DNA from 3 places in the Paenibacillus larvae subsp. larvae genome. Region 2 is predicted to be linked to each of the others. Evidence: riboswitches for the same ligand, from Rfam matches in the RefSeq annotation. Region 2 holds a riboswitch; each other region holds the start of a gene.
The links. A riboswitch is a leader RNA that binds a small molecule or an ion and turns the genes downstream of it on or off. The one in region 2 is predicted to bind cyclic di-AMP.
Positions count from the first base shown of each region.

Region 1: another riboswitch for cyclic di-AMP. It lies ahead of BXP28_RS17735 (resuscitation-promoting factor); the one in region 2 lies ahead of BXP28_RS10845 (TrkH family potassium uptake protein).
Region 3: another riboswitch for cyclic di-AMP. It lies ahead of BXP28_RS13315 (C40 family peptidase); the one in region 2 lies ahead of BXP28_RS10845 (TrkH family potassium uptake protein).

Region 1 is NZ_CP019687.1:3,424,133-3,429,464, forward strand. Features, by position in the region: gene BXP28_RS17725 (ABC transporter permease) at 1-620, opposite strand, end outside; gene BXP28_RS17730 (ABC transporter ATP-binding protein) at 620-1,363, opposite strand; cyclic di-AMP (ydaO/yuaA leader) riboswitch at 1,620-1,840, shown strand; gene BXP28_RS17735 (resuscitation-promoting factor) at 2,116-3,267, shown strand; gene rnmV (ribonuclease M5) at 3,385-3,939, shown strand; gene rsmA (16S rRNA (adenine(1518)-N(6)/adenine(1519)-N(6))-dimethyltransferase RsmA) at 3,936-4,841, shown strand; gene yabG (sporulation peptidase YabG) at 4,892-5,332, shown strand, end outside.
Region 2 is NZ_CP019687.1:2,076,972-2,082,303, forward strand. Features, by position in the region: gene BXP28_RS10835 (cation:proton antiporter domain-containing protein) at 1-733, opposite strand, end outside; gene BXP28_RS10840 (potassium channel family protein) at 790-1,455, opposite strand; partial or broken gene BXP28_RS10845 (TrkH family potassium uptake protein) at 1,471-2,852, opposite strand; cyclic di-AMP (ydaO/yuaA leader) riboswitch at 2,877-3,050, opposite strand; gene BXP28_RS10850 (CPBP family intramembrane glutamic endopeptidase) at 3,222-4,826, shown strand; gene uvrC (excinuclease ABC subunit UvrC) at 4,910-5,332, opposite strand, start outside.
Region 3 is NZ_CP019687.1:2,556,459-2,561,790, reverse strand. Features, by position in the region: gene BXP28_RS13335 (sugar phosphate nucleotidyltransferase) at 1-533, opposite strand, end outside; gene BXP28_RS25165 (IS3 family transposase) at 744-926, shown strand; gene BXP28_RS13325 (3D domain-containing protein) at 1,514-2,404, shown strand; gene BXP28_RS13320 (polysaccharide deacetylase family protein) at 2,708-3,718, opposite strand; cyclic di-AMP (ydaO/yuaA leader) riboswitch at 4,005-4,152, shown strand; gene BXP28_RS13315 (C40 family peptidase) at 4,155-5,030, shown strand.

The DNA of each region.
Region 1 (5,332 bases), 1.3 Mb from region 2:
CGAAAAACTGCCAACCAGATTAGGATGGCTAAAATAGTACAGATAGCGGCGTACAAAACTCCCCATTGGAAAAGAATCAGGAGGATAAGCGTCGCTGTTAGCCACCGGTATGCGACAGAAACTGACCGGATTACCGGATGAATCCACTTTGTCTCCTGCCAATAAGCCATTAAATGGGTAGCCTTCATTATAAGGAGAAAAGCAAGAATCGACAAAAAGGGCCGGGCTTCATTACCCGTACAATGCCGGTACAAAGGCCATAACAGGATCAGGGCCGCAAATATACGAAAAGCCTGGATGCCGAAACTGTACCGGAACGCTTTTTGAAAGTATAGGCTCAGCTCTGTTTCGACAGGAAGGAGGTAGATTCGATCAGGCTCCCGAATTAAAGTACGAATGTTGCCCGGGCAGATCATCAGCGACAAAAAGGGAATTGCGATCCATAAGTAAGGGAAAGAGGCGGGAAGCGTCTGCAATGTTTTTCCATAATAATAAGAGAAAACAATAATGAATAAAACCAGAAACCCTCCGAAGTTGCTTCTTCCTACAACTCTCCAATATCCCATAACAGATTGGATATAATGATCGAATCTTTTTTTCCATAACGTTTGAGGATGCATTAACGTACTCCGCCTTTAACCATATAATAGAAGAGTTCATCCAAAGAGGCAGCGGGCATTCCCGTTTTCCCGCGTAAGTCCTCCAATGTTCCTTGAGCCACAATTTCGCCTTGGTCCAGTACAATGAACCGGTCGCAATATTTTTCAATTGTTGATAAAATATGCGAACTGAGCAGGAAGCTTGCCCCGTTTTCCTTATATTTCGACATTAAATCCAAGAGAGAGCGCATGGCTAAGGGATCAAGACCCAGAAAGGGTTCATCGATCACATAGAGAGAAGGTCTGACGAGAAAGGCGTTCATAATCATAACCTTCTGCTTCATTCCTTTGGAGAGCTGTGTGGAGAAACTGCCGGTTTTTTCTTTCATGTGGAATTCATTCAGCAGAATCTCAGCTCTTTCTTCCAGCTCTTTTCGATTCAGCCCATAGGCCATGGCAGTCAATTCAAGATGCTCTTGGATAGTCAGCTCTTCATAAAGTTCAGGGCTTTCCGGTACATAAGCGTAAGAGCTGCGGTAGGAAGTTCTGTTTTCTTTCAGGGTATTTCCGTGGATGCGTATGGATCCCTGTTGGGGTTCCAGTAGCCCCAGGATGTGCTTTATCGTGGTACTTTTGCCGGCTCCGTTTAATCCGATGAGGCCTACCATTTCTCCTTTTTTAACGGAGAACGTGATATTTTTTAAAACGGGTTTTCCTGGCAAATAGCCCCCATAAAGTTCTTCAACGGTAAGGACATCTGTCATCATGATCACCTGCTTTTATTGCTAAATGCTGTAAAACTATTATAATCAAAACTGAGTCAAAAGCATAATTGGAATACATTTCCTTAGAAATTCTCATAAAAATTTAGTTTTAATGAGGAAAAGGCAGAAAAGATGGGGGTTATCTTCATATAATGGACTAATAAAGCCAAATTTTAATGAAAATAAGGGTGGCTTCCTCTTTACAGAATATGCTGGAACAGCGTAATATACTTTCATGATAACTTAATAAGCTATCTCAATGTGATCGCTGAATTTCCTGGTAACAGGAAAACGGGGGGAACCGCTGTGAATACCGATAGGTGGGAAAAGTCGAACCTAATCGGAGGGTAACAGACCATTATGGGGTGAATCCTTACAGGTCCGGGCTGGTGAAGAATACCGGCAAGGGTGGGTAAGGTAGGGCTACTCTCAGTCCGAATCCGTCAGCTAACCTCGTAAGCACATGAGAGAGGGTACATTGTAGTGTCGTCTTTAAAAATTAAGACAGATTTTCTCAGGCCACGGGAAGATTCCTCTTTCCCTGGCTTTTTTTGCTTTCGTTAGGACGAGGATCCGTCAGGGATCCACTAAAGACTAAAGAAGGAGGTGGATTGAACCCGCTGGTGCCACTACCTTGTCATCGGATACGGGGGAGGCCTAACAAGGCACGGCATTCATTATATTTTACTTGAGTCACGTCATTTTAATCATGCATAAACTCGACGGCGGGACTTTGAAGGAGGACCGAAGAAGTGGGCAATATATCGAACCCTGAGACCCATGAAAAACGATCATCCAGCATGTCCTTCGCATTGCGATGGAAGCATGAAAACTTGCGTATGATTTCTATTGTGGCCATTATTTCATTCGCTTTGACTTTCATGTTGTTGGTGTTGTTGTACGGTACGGCTACCAAGAGCGTATCCCTAGTTGTGAATGGACAAGAGAAAAACGTCGAAACCAGACAATGGGTCCTGCAGCGGCTACTGGATGACGAAGCTATTACAATCGGAGAACACGATTATGTGTCTGTAGCGCTGGACAGCAAAATTCAAGACGGTCAGAAGATTGTGATTGACCACGCTATACCGGTTGAACTGAAAGCTGATGGACAGACCAAAACTGTTTACACAACTGCAAGAACGGTAGAAAGTGCATTGAAGGATTTTAATATAACTTTGGCAGATTTGGATAAAGTAAAACCTTCCATGGACTCAGCTCTAACTCCGAATATGGGCATTCAGGTTATCAGGGTAACAAAGGAGTATGAGGACATTACCGAACCAATTGCCTTTGACGTTGTGAAGAAAAATGAGGAACAGCTGTTAAAAGGCAAGGAACAAATTGTGCAGGAAGGCAAGGAAGGCATCCTGTCCAAGAAAAAAGAAAAGATTTTTGAAGATGGCGTACTGGTTGCTGAAGCCATTGTGAATCAGGAAGTACAGTCCGAGAGCGTAAACAAAGTCATTGCTGTCGGTACAAAAGAACCTGTGACGATTGCCTCGGTTCCCGAACCGAAACAAATACCCGCCATGGTTAATAAATCTACGGTGAAACAACCTGAAACGAATTCAGGCGGGCCCCTGGCTAACAGTAAAAAAATCTTGAAAAATGTTACGTTGACGGCCTACTCCGCTCAAGAGCCAGGCTTAAGTATGGCTACGGCTTCCGGTGCAAAAGCTGCAGAAGGAAGAACCATTGCGGTTGACCCAAGTGTTATCCCTCTTGGATGGTGGGTATACATTGAAGGTATCGGCTATCGTCGTGCGGAAGATACAGGCGGAGCGATCAAAGGCAACAAAATCGACGTTTATTTCGATACATTAGACCATGTGAACCGTTTTGGGGTAAAACGCGGCCTGACGGTTCACGTTATTGGACCAAACAAACCATCCGAAGACTAATCCCTGCATAAACAGGGTATACTGCTTCCCATACAAGATGGCGAAAAAGAAGAGGAGGTTCCTCTTCTTTTTTCTGCGTTCTGTGAAGTTTGAAGGAAGAGAAGAAGGGGAAACTAAATGATTAAAGAGATCATTGTCGTTGAAGGCAAGGATGATACAACAGCCATTAAACGGGCCGTAGAGGCGGAAACGATTGAAACAGGAGGTTCTGCAATTAATCCGGCTACTATAAAACGTATAGCTCTGGCCCAGCAGCGCAGGGGTGTCATTATTTTTACAGATCCGGATCACGCGGGGGAAAGAATCCGCAAAATAATTTCAGCCAAAGTCCAGGGATGCAAGCACGCGTTTATAACCAAAGAGGATGCAGAAAATAAAGGGGATATCGGGGTGGAGAATGCTACTCCGGAAGTTATCCGCAAAGCTCTGCAAAACGTTCGTACGGAGTATGAAGGGGCAGTCTCCCAGCTTACTATGGAGGACTTGATCCGTGCCGGCCTGATCAATCATCCGGAAGCAGCCTCACGCCGTCTGGAAGTAGCCAAGCGGCTTGGAATCGGTTATTGTAATGGTAAGCAATTTTATAAACGCTGTTCTATTTTTCAAATCTCCAAGGAGGAATTTGAAGCGGCGGTAGAACAATTACAGGATAAAGAAGAGGAGACTTTATGAATTCACACTCCCATTCCTCCCGGGATGTAGCTACTCCAAGAAAAACAAAAGAAATCATTCAAAAACACGGATTTTCATTTAAAAAGAGTCTGGGGCAAAACTTTTTGATGGATTTGAATATCCTGCGCCAGATCGTATCAGCGGCTGAACTGACTTCGCAAAAGGGTGCTCTGGAAATTGGACCTGGCATCGGAGCATTGACCCAGCAACTTGCCAAACAGGCGGGTAAAGTAGTAGCTGTTGAGATTGACCAAAGGCTATTGCCGATTTTGTCGGAAACCCTGGAAGGGTACCCGGCCGAAGTGATTCACGGGGATGTGCTCAAAATGGATTTAAAAGAGCTTCTCCGGGATAAATTTCAACAAGTTTCTGCGGTTACTGTAGTAGCAAACTTGCCCTACTATGTAACGACCCCCATTATTATGAAACTTCTTGAGAATAAGCTTCCTTTAGAAAATATTGTGGTCATGATTCAAAAGGAAGTAGCTGAGCGGATGGCGGCAGTCCCCGGGTCAAAGGATTACGGCAGCTTAAGTATTGCTGTCCAGTATTACTGTGAAGCGAGAGTTATTTCAATAGTTCCACGTACCGTTTTCGTCCCCCAGCCTAACGTGGATTCAGCCGTTATTAAACTTGCCTTGCGGAAGGAACCACCGGTTAGGGTAAGTGACGAAGCTTTCTTTTTTGAGGTCATACAGGCATCATTCGCGCAAAGACGGAAAACGATCTATAACAACCTGGCTGCCAGATATTGCAGCAAAGAAAATAAGAAAGAGATGGAAGCTCTTTTGCGGGAAGCCGGCATCCAGCCTTCTAGACGGGGAGAAACGCTCAGCATTGAGGAATTTGCCCGGCTCAGTGAAATATTGCTCCAATATAAGCAAGGGAAAATAACAAAATAGACACCAATTACCCAATGCCGCCATAGGATAGCCTAGGGGAGGGGATTACCATGAGGCAGGGTGACCTGGTGACGAGAAAATCCTACGGTGGAGACATCCTTTTTCGCATTGAACAAATTATATTCTCCGAGAAGGCGGTATTGCGGGGAGTGGATTACCGGTTGATGGCCGATGCACCGGTTCAGGACCTGGAAAGGGCCAATTCATCCTCTTCAAGTGATTACCCCAGGCTTAACGAGCCTACGGTGCTTGAAACGATGAGACGAATGGGGCAGTTCCGCAAACAACAGCATTCCCGCAATCAATCCGTAATCTCTCAAAAGAATGCGGCCCACTCCCATTTTTTCGAAATGCCGGGGAAAGTGCTTCACCTGGATGGCGACCCATCTTATTTAAAGAAAAGCCTTCATTTATACAACAAGCTTCGAGTGCCTGCCGAGGGCTTTTATGTTAATGAAAAACAAATGCCGGATGTCCTGTACCGTTTATTG
Region 2 (5,332 bases):
GCCCCGCTACCATACCGGATAAAGCTGCCGGGATTACTCCTGTCTCCCTTACCCAAAACATAAACACAATCTCATTCCACTTCCAATTCGCTTTCCGATCCGGAAGTGTGCAAATTAGAACCGTAAGCGGGCGGGCGATAAACATAAAAATAAAAATGATAGCCAGGCTTTGCCACAGATTGGCCCAAATTACAGTAAAATTAACCTGGCTGCCGAGCAGGATAAAAATCAGCATCCTCATTAAGGAAGTAATATTATCCGTAAAATGGGACATTTCGTGAAGCTTGTCCTCCATATCCAGCTTGAATAAAGATGCATTGCCCCAAATCAGCCCTGCGGTAAATGTAGCCATAAAACCGCTAAAATGCAGCATCTCCCCGGCCCAATAAGCCCCGAGGGCAGTCACTACCATGGAGATGGTTGCATAATCCCGCAAAATGCCCAATTTCAAATGTGCCGTTAAAAAAGACATGGTAAAACCGATCAGACACCCGAGTGCAATTCCTCCGGCTGCCGTCTTCAAAAAATCCAGTATTCCGGAGGACAGGGATACTTGATCTGTTCCACTAACCAGATGCAGTCCCTTTCCGACAATCATCCCGGCGATCAAAAAAAGTGCGACATCCGGGAGCTTTAGCCAGCTTGCCGCTTTTCCGAACAGCATACCCAAACCGAAAATGAGAATTAGCAAAAATAAGACATGATGAATAGATCCGGTTATGGCATTTTCCATCTTCTTCTTCTCCTTGGCTGCCCCCGCCGGTTTTATTTGAAACCTGCCCGGGCAGCTTATCTGATGACTTCGTCTTCAAAGCGGTCGATCTGTTCGTTTTTTCCGATAATAACCAATACGTCATTGGCTTGAATCGTATCTTCCGCTTTTGGTGCTATAATGATGCCGTCGTTCTGCTTATTGATCGCCACTACACTGCACCCAAATCTTGCCCTAGGGTCCAAATCTTTTAGCGTAAAACCCGACAAGCGTGAAGGGACAGACAATTCTGCGACAGTATATTCTGTTGATAATTCTATATAATCCAGTAAATTAGGCGACACTAACTGATGGGCCACCCGTATTCCCATATCCCTCTCCGGATAAATGATTCGGTCTACCCCAAGTTTTTGAAGCACTTTGCCGTGCAGTTCGGATAGTGCTTTAGCTACAACCATCCTAACACCCAAATCTTTCAGTAGAATGCAGGTTAAAATGCTCGCCTGAATATCATCCCCGATTGCTACAACTGCACAGTCAAAGTTCCGTATGCCTAGTGAACGCAAGACCGGCTCTTCCGTTGAATCCGCCGTAACCGTGTGAGTAAGCACATCGCTCATCTGCTCTACTTTTTCTTCGTCTTTGTCAATCCCCAGCACTTCGTTACCCAGTTTGCTAAGCTCTTTGGAAAGACTGCTTCCAAAACGGCCTAATCCGATAACAGCATATTGACTAACAGCCATGGTTCTATGTTCCCCTTATCCTATCGTAATTTTCCCTTCCGGGTAGCGGTACAGTTCTTTATCCGGTTTTGGCCCCAACGCATAAGCCAGGGTTAAAGGTCCAAGCCGTCCGGCAAACATGGTCAGACTGATCATGATTTTTCCAAATATAGTGAGGTACGGCGTTATTCCCATAGTTAGCCCTACTGTACCGAATGCAGATGTAACCTCAAATAGTATTTTCAGAAATTGCTGGCTTTCCGTAGTGGAAAGAACCATAGAAACAAATATAACCAGAAACAGACAAATCATAGAAAGCGTAATCGCTTTGAGAATACGGTCTTTTCCAAGCCGATAGCGAAAGAAAACTATATCCTCTTTTCCCCGGACCATAGCAATCATTGCCCCGATAATAGTCATGAATGTGGTTGTTTTAATGCCGCCCCCGTCGAACCCGGAGAGGCCCCGATAAACATCAGAATAATAATGAAAAACTGCGTAGCCTGCCTTAAGGAACTTATATCAAGCGTATTGGCGCCTGCTGTACGCGGAGTGACAGACTGGAAAAAAGCGGACAGTACCTTGCCAAAAAAACCTTGCTGTCCCATGGTTGCCTGATTCGTATACTCAAATATAAAGATGACCAGAGCACCAAATACTATCAGAAAAGCCGTTGCAGATAATACCACTTTGGTATGTAAGGATAATCGCCGTGTCTTCTTGTATTCCATAATGTCTGACATAACGATAAATCCTATACCTCCAATTACAATCAGTGCCATTGACGTAAAATTAATGATAAAGTCATTTTTGTAACTCGTTAAGGAAGAAAACGGTCCTGAGATTGAACCGAACAAGTCAAATCCGGCATTGTTAAAAAACGAAATTCCATGAAAAATCCCAAACAGAAGGGCTTTCGGAAAACCGAGGTCGAAGGACCAGCGGATAGTAAAAAGGGCAGCCCCTATCCCTTCAATCGTTAAGGAATAGACGAGCACTTTCCGGAATAATCGTACAATCCCTTCCATTGAACTTTGATTAAGAGCCTCCTGAAGAACAAGCCTCTCCCTTAAGGAAATTCTCTTCTTCCGCAAAAAAGCGATTAAAGTTGCCATGCTCATAAAACCTAGACCGCCGACCTGAATCAATAAAATAATGACTACCTTGCCGAAGACGGTAAAATGTGTCTCTGTATCTACAACTACAAGTCCTGTTACACAAGTGGCGGAAGTTGCAGTAAACACGGCGTCAATGAATGGCATGGAATAGCCGTCTGCTGAAGATATCGGAAGCATCAGCAGAAGCGCACCGATCAGTATAATACTGGCAAATCCAAGAACTAAAATCTGCGGGGGCTTTAATCTGAATATTTTGCCCGGTATGTTCATCATTTCCTCCTGAAACACAAAAAAAGGCATTGGAAACCCACTGCCTCATCGGTATGGTTCCCCATGCAAAGCCTACGAGGTTAGCTGACGGATTCGGATGCATAGGTCACCCTATTCACCGGTCTATGCGCATTTCTGCACAATGTGTATACTTAGGTATACCCGGCGAAATTCACCCCAATTAAATGGTTCCCCCGTTTTACTATTGAAATTCAGCTTATATATTTGAATGATTGAATTATATATGTCTTTTCTACCGGACACAAAGTCATTATTGACCGAAATCCAGCGAAAATAGCCGTTAAATCACCTTGTTTGAAACGCTGAGGCATGCGCTGGCATCCTTACACATTCTATGATAACTTTAGGATGAAACTCTTCATTTTAAGGAGCTTTTCTATGAAAATCAAACCCGGCAACCGCTATCTTGTTTTTCTCGCTATTATAGGTATTATTCTCTACTTATCAGTGGCCTTTATACCCCCTGCGGACGAAATAGATGATGAAGCCTATATGTATGAAAACAGTCCGCTTCTTTCCAAGAAAGAAGCCGCGGATAAAGCCGTGATTTTCCTGAACGATAAACAAATGTTCCTGGAAAATCCCGTAACCTACACTGTGTATCAATCAGAGTCAAACCTCAGCGGGTATATCCAGAAGGAGAATCTTACTGGATCTTACGAGGATTTTAAAGAAAAGTTCCCTCTTGAATATTATTTGATTCAGGTCATTGACGGGGCGGATGGCAGACAATTTGAAGTAAAAGTGGATTTTCAGACAGGGGCCGTGGTGGGTTGGTATTCCAAACCTGATCAGTTAGATCCCCCTACGGAAGACCAAGCAGAAACCATAGGGCGCAAAGCCATTCAAGATATGGGCTGGCCGCAGGAGCAATTTAAACTCACCGGACTAAGCACGCCCGAAGCGGATCTGGTTTTCGAACAACAGCAGCCGTCGATTGGAGGGGCTCACCTGAGAATTCAGGTTCAGTTGGATCACAATATGATTGCAGGAGTTTCACCTGATTTCGCAATCCCGGATTCGTTTATAAAGTGGATGGACTCACAAACGGATACCGCGGGTACAATGACTTTAATCAGCATGCTGCTCAATATCGGAATGACTATTTCGGCTGTTATTTATGTCATTTTAAAGCGCCGGCAAATTGCATTTCATCGCGGGGTCCTTTTATGCACCGTCTATCTTGTTCTGTATTCTCTCAACAATGTCAATTTGTATCCGACCTACAAAGTATATAAAGGGCATTTTGCGGCAGGATGGGAAAGTATGTTTTCCGTTCTGCTAATGAACATGCTGATAATTGTGATAGCTGTTTTCCTGTATTTCCTTCTTCTTGCAGGTAATCAGATGTGGCAAGAACAAGGATGGAGACCAATACCAAGGTGGAAAGACAGAAACTTTGGTAATGAAGTTCTTAGCGGCATGGGAAGGGGATATTTACTCTGCTTGTTTTTGATGGGCCTACAGCAGCTCCTGTTTTTTATAGCCGATAAAAACTTCCACGTATGGTCTGTCAGCGACCCGGGCGATTCTCCTCTGAATATGTTGAATCCGTGCATCTATCCTTTAATGGCCTGGGTAGCCGCTATTTCAGAGGAGGCAACATTTCGGCTCTTCGGTATCATTTTGTTTAAAAAGCTGTTTAGAAACAACTTTATAGCTATACTGGTGCCCAGCATCATTTGGGCTGCCGGTCATACTCAGTACCCGGTATTTCCTGTTTACACCCGGTTGATCGAAGTCACCATTTTAGGCATCGTATTTGGTTATGCGTTTTTGAAATTCGGCTTTTTTACAGCCCTGTTTGCCCATGCGGCCATGGACAGTACACTTATGGGATTATATTTGATGACGGTGGGCAATGATGCATCCCTCTTCGGGGGAATCTTCTACATGATCCTCCCTGCTCTTGTGGCAGGAGTCCTTTGGCTTTTTCATAAATGGCTGTTGAAAGGAATCCGTTTTGCAGTCTTTAGACGGTAAGTCTTTGTATTCGTCTATTAACAACAAGCATCCTTCACCATCCTTCAATAGGAGGGAAGCTGCTCTTTCTCTTATCCATGCCCCTAATCCCCTGTTGGAGTATCCATATTTCCATTCAGGGATGTCAAAATCTGTGCCGCCAATTTGTCTCCGATCCCGATGGGGCGGAAGTCTTCGACTTTCGCCTCTTTGATTTTTTTGACGGAACCAAAATGTTTGAGCAGCAGCTTACGGCGTTTTTCCCCAATGCCTGGGATGGCATCTAATTGGGATTGGACCATCGATTTTGCCCTTCGTTCGCGGTGGAAAGTAATGGCAAAACGGTGCACTTCATCCTGAATGCGGTTCAGTAAATAAAATTCCTGGCTGTCCCTTGGAATTGGAACAACCTCGGCCGGATCTCCCATTAACAGCTGGGCTGTTTTATGTTTTATGTCTTTGGATAATCCGCAAACGGGAATGTAGAGGCCAAGTTCGTTCTCAAGAATATCTATGGCGGCGGAAAT
Region 3 (5,332 bases), 480 kb from region 2:
CCGGCGCCGTATATATAGATGCCGGTCACGCAGTAGGACGATTTCGGCAATTCCGGCTTCTCCTCAATCCGCACAATGCGCGAGCCGTCCATGACCGGCACTCCGTACCTGCGGGGTTCTTCAACTTCTTTTAAGAACACGCGGGCTTGCTCGGGCTGCTCCCTGAAGCGGGCGAATTCCTCCGTCAGCGAGTCTTCGAACAGGTTGTCGCCGAGAAGTACAACGAATTTTTCCCCGGGATTAACGAAGCCCTCCGCCAAGGCAAGAGCCTGAGCGATGCCTCCCGGCTCTTCCTGCACTTTAAACGACATACGGACGTTCCACTCCCGGCCGCTGCCGATATAGTCCATAAACAACCCGCCGGAATGTTTTCCTGTAACGAGCAATATATCACGGATTCCCGCCTCGGCCATTTTGGAAATTGCATAATGAATCATCGGGTAAGGACCGACAGGCAAGAGATGCTTATTAAGAAACCGGGTCATCGGCTTTAGCCGGGTACCTGATCCTCCGGCAAGAATAACTCCTTTCATCAAGCGGCCGCCCCTTTCTGCACAATGGTTGGCATATTTTTTTACCATAGTTAAATGATATGCTCCATTGACAGAAGCTCATGGACGCTTATCGCATAAGGCGAAAAAATTGGCTCATGTCCTTGCTGGCGTGGCGGCGGGAACACTTCGCATACCGGGTCCCCCACTTGCTGACAAATTCAGCCAAAAACGCCGAATATAGATGAGTGTTTGGCACGACACGAATTTAAGACGTACGGAGAAACCTACCGGGCTGTTGGCGGGTACATTCGGTCTTACAACGAGCAACGAATTCATTCGAGCATTTGTGATCTTTCTCCATATGAGTTTTACGACAAAAACCAAATTCAATCCATCTCAATTAAGACTGTCGGGCATAAATTGCAACCTTGAGAAAAGTGATGATTAAGATAGTATGTGTCCAAAATAAATAATGATCCCAAGTAAAAAAAATTTATACAACAGGGTAACAAACAATAGATATAAAGGCCAATCGTGTGACTTTAAAGTGGAATCGTTCTGAAAGTAATGTTGGCATAAAAGGGTACTGCTTTCTTATCTTTTTTCATCAACTCTGAATAAAAATACATGGGGAAAGGATGAGAAAAATGAGTAAATCATGAGGGGACCATGTAAGTTTTCTGATAAAACTCCCCCCATATTTGTAAAAATAGTTCGTTCAAACTATTGATACCACTAGTTTTTTCCCTTTCCTCAGCTTTTTCTCAGAAGCTTTTTTTCCATATTATAGTTATTTATTTTTGGTAGATACATATGATAGTTTGTAGAGCAAATAGAGAGCCCGCAATCCGGGCATATGAATAAATGTCGAAACCTATTTTGGAACGGAAAATAGAAATCGATCATAGAATGAATCTACTTCATCAAAAAACTACTGTTGATCGTTTAATAGACCAGTTTAGATGGAAGTCTGGGCTATTCGAGAAATGGAGCTATCTTAACAAAAGGAGTAAACTAGTATGAAGCACGTGAAAACATGTATTGCCAGTGCAACTGCCTTGCTGACTTTGGTTGGATTTACGGCTCCCACTAGCGCACAGATGACGGAAGGAGCCAAAGTGACCCAAATTACCCAATCCTATCAGGATGTGCTTGGTTCCTACGCGATAAACCCCGGAAAAGAATTTCAAGAGTTAATTAAAGGACAAGCTTCTACCACGGCTGACCATGATACGGTGGTTTTGGAGGAAGATGATACATTATGGAATGTCTCCAACCGTCTGGGGGTAGATGCTTTGGAGCTTATGGCTATTAATATAGACGCCGACCCATTAAAACTGACCAAGGGCATGGAATTGAAGGTACCTAAAAAGGTAGAAATGGCCTCACAGGAGACGGCGGAACCAGCAACTGATTCTAAACCGGAGCAACCCTCCCAGCAAAACCAGCAAGCTCCGCAGCAAACTTCTAAACCTGCCAAACCGGCAGCCAAAACAGAAGCTGTCAAACCTGAAGCGAAGACACCTAATAACAAGGAAACAGCTGCGAGCGGCAACTCGTTGACCACTGCTTCAGGCAAGACAGTAAATTACAGCAAAATGGTGAACATGAAAGCTACCGCTTATTCCGGTGATCCCAGTGAAAACGGTCCATGGGGTGGTGTTGATTCTTTCGGCAACAAGCTGACTTTGGGTACTATTGCGGTTGATCCTAAAGTTATTCCGCTAGGTTCAACGGTATACATTACAGGCTATTCTTTCCCGGGACTTCCTGCTAAAGGAATGATCGCCAAAGCTGTCGATACAGGCAGTGCGATTAAAGGGAATAAAATCGATATTTACATCCCGGGTTCAAAAAAACACGTAAATAATTTTGGGGTTCAGCAAATCCAATTGTATGTTTTAAAATAAATAAAGGGAAAAGGTTTTGCTTCCGGCCCTGTTCATTCCAGGAAATTTGAAAGATACTGTATCGTGATTTCCCGGAATGAAAGGCACCCGCTAACGCTCTCCAGCTAAAACCTTTTCCCCCGTAACAATGAATGCAAAGGCTTTGCCGGCAGTAAGAAAGGGACTTCCCGTAAATTGGGGAGTCCCTTTCATTGAGCAGACAAAGTATGCAAAGGGAAAAGATTTTTGCTTCGGCGCTATTCGTTCCGGAATATCTGAAAAGAAATTGGGTCGTTATTTCCTGGAATGATATTTTTCTATTTATTACCGGGAAGAGGGTATATTCAGAAGTTCCGGTACGGTAACAAATCGATATCCTTCGGCCGCAAGTTTCTCAATAAGCTGGGGAAGTGCCTTTACAGAGCCGGACAAATCATGATTTGCATTCCCTGCCCCGCAATGTTGGAGGACAATAGCCCCCGGGTGTCTGTGACTCCATATATTTGTCAAAACCTGTTCTGACGAAAGTCCCTTCCAATCGAGGGAATCAATATCCCAGTTTGTGACCAGATAATTTTTGGAAGCCGCCCAAACAAGCTGCTCTTCATTAATGGCACCATAGGGAGGGCGGAAACACTTAGGTAAATAACCGGTTAAATTGAGTAAAATTTGTTCCGCTGATTCTACCTGCTGCTGGAATTGCCGGAGACTCATTTTGGTCAGAAGAGGATGGGAATAAGAATGATTGCCTACCGTATGCCCCTCTTTGACAATACGTTTTACAATATCGGGATTCGCCTTGGCCTTGTTTCCAACTAAATAAAAAGTTGCATGTACCCTATATTTTTTCAGGATATCCAAAACCTGAACCGTAAAATGGCGGTCAGGCCCGTCATCAAAAGTAAGGGCTATGTTTTTTTGCCTGGACGGGCCGCTGAGAATGAATGTTTCTGCATACTTTCGCCTCAATTCCCCCAAAGATAGCTTTTTTTGCTGGGCAGATTGTTTACCGGATCGTTTCCCCGCTTTATCCGATTGTTTTTGTACCGGCAGCGACGGCTTATTAGTTTCATGCCTCTCTCCCTTAGGTTTTGGAGTCGGCTTCGGAACAGGCGAAACCGGAAGAGTAGGGACGGGAATCGGACCGGGCGGATATTTGTCAAGGACGGGGGTGTATTTGGTTTGCTGTTCGGTCCATTCCTGCATTATATCCTGGGATTTTGTACCGGCAGGTGGCTGTACGGATTTAGAAGGAGAACTGGAAGGCATGCATCCGGTGGCTATAAACGTCAATAAAATGACACAAATCCAAACAATACCAGGTTTACTTTCCATTAGAAACCGCCTCCGTTCTAAGATTTTAATGAGAATAGTTTTTGTAAGCGGAATCTTTTTTATGCGGACCGAGCCAATGAATCAATTTCATAACTCAGAATTCAATCCGAACGGTTACAAGAAGTAGTTAAATCTGAACCGTATTCATCTATATCTTGTCTATTAAGCGCTCACCAGTTGTATTATGAAATTGATTCGAATTATAAAAGTTTTTAATAGGCGGCAGGGTTGTAAACTCTGATGAATTATGCTAACCTTTCAACAGGGAAATTTGTTGTACTTTTATAAGAATATGATGCCGAGTCCTGCTCTTTCACAATCAGGGAGCAGGTACGGGGGACGATTTACTGGGGTGAATTTGCTAGATTTACGCATTAGGGAATACCTCTTCCCGAACCCGTCAACTAACCTCGGAGGCTATAAGGAGGAAATGTTTTTGTCCACGAAATGGTTGAAAAGTCTTGTCCTTTCAGGTGCTTTAGTAACTACAGGTTTATTTGCATCCGCTACGACTACACACGCAGCTATTCCAGACGGGGTTAAAGTTCAGATCAACGACCATCTGGTTGATTTTCCGGATGCTATGCCTTATTTGTATCAAGGATCATTGATGACTCCTCTTCGGGCAGTAGCCGATGATTTAGGTTATAAAGTGGAGCATCAAATGATTAATAACGATTCTCAAGTCAGGGTCAAAGTCACAGGAAACGGCCATGTGCTTGAATTGGGATCCGGTAAGGTTGAAGCAAAGGTAGATAATAGAAGCGTAACTTTGCGCACTCCACCTGTTATTAAAAATGGGCGTGTTTATGTACATATCCGCTCTATAGGAGATCACTTTGGACATATTGTCCAATGGGATGCAAACAATGAAATTGGTATTCTTGGAGCAGACGGCAAATACCATGCTCCGGCTTGGTATAAGCCTGCAGTACCAGACAACGATACAGCCTCATCTGTTAAGAAAGCAATCGTATCTACAGCCAAACAGTATATCGGAGTCCCATACCAATGGGGAGGAACATCTCCAAGCGGGTTCGACTGCTCTGGGTTTGTAACTTATATCTTTAATAAACAGGATATTACTCTTCCGAGAACTTCTTCAGGCATGTACAGTTCTGCGGGAACTTCCGTATCCAACCCGGAACAGGGAGACCTTGTCTTCTTCGCAAGCGGCGGTAAGGTGTTCCATGTGGGCATTTATATCGGCGGTAACCAATTTATTTCCGCTACCAGTGATGGAGTCAAAATCGATAGTTTAGGAAACAGTTATTGGAAAAATGTGTATGTAGGCGCTAAAAAAGTAATGTAAGGACATACCTATATTGGAACGAGTTAGAGAGTCAGACCGCTTTCGGACATTGTCCGGAGGCGGTTTTTCTTGATAGATAATAGAGTCTAAATACCGGTCTTACTTGGGGCGCTAAAAAAGCACTACGGAAATAGTAAAAACTGTAATTTCTACTTGTCCCAGAAAAACTCAGATATTCTTCTTTGTTTTATTGTTTTCATTATAGAATAAGCCGTACAGGCAAATGGTTACAACTTGACAACAAAAATGACATGGGTGACGCCGTTCCCTTTTTAATAGAGTTTCATAGACTGATAGGGAAA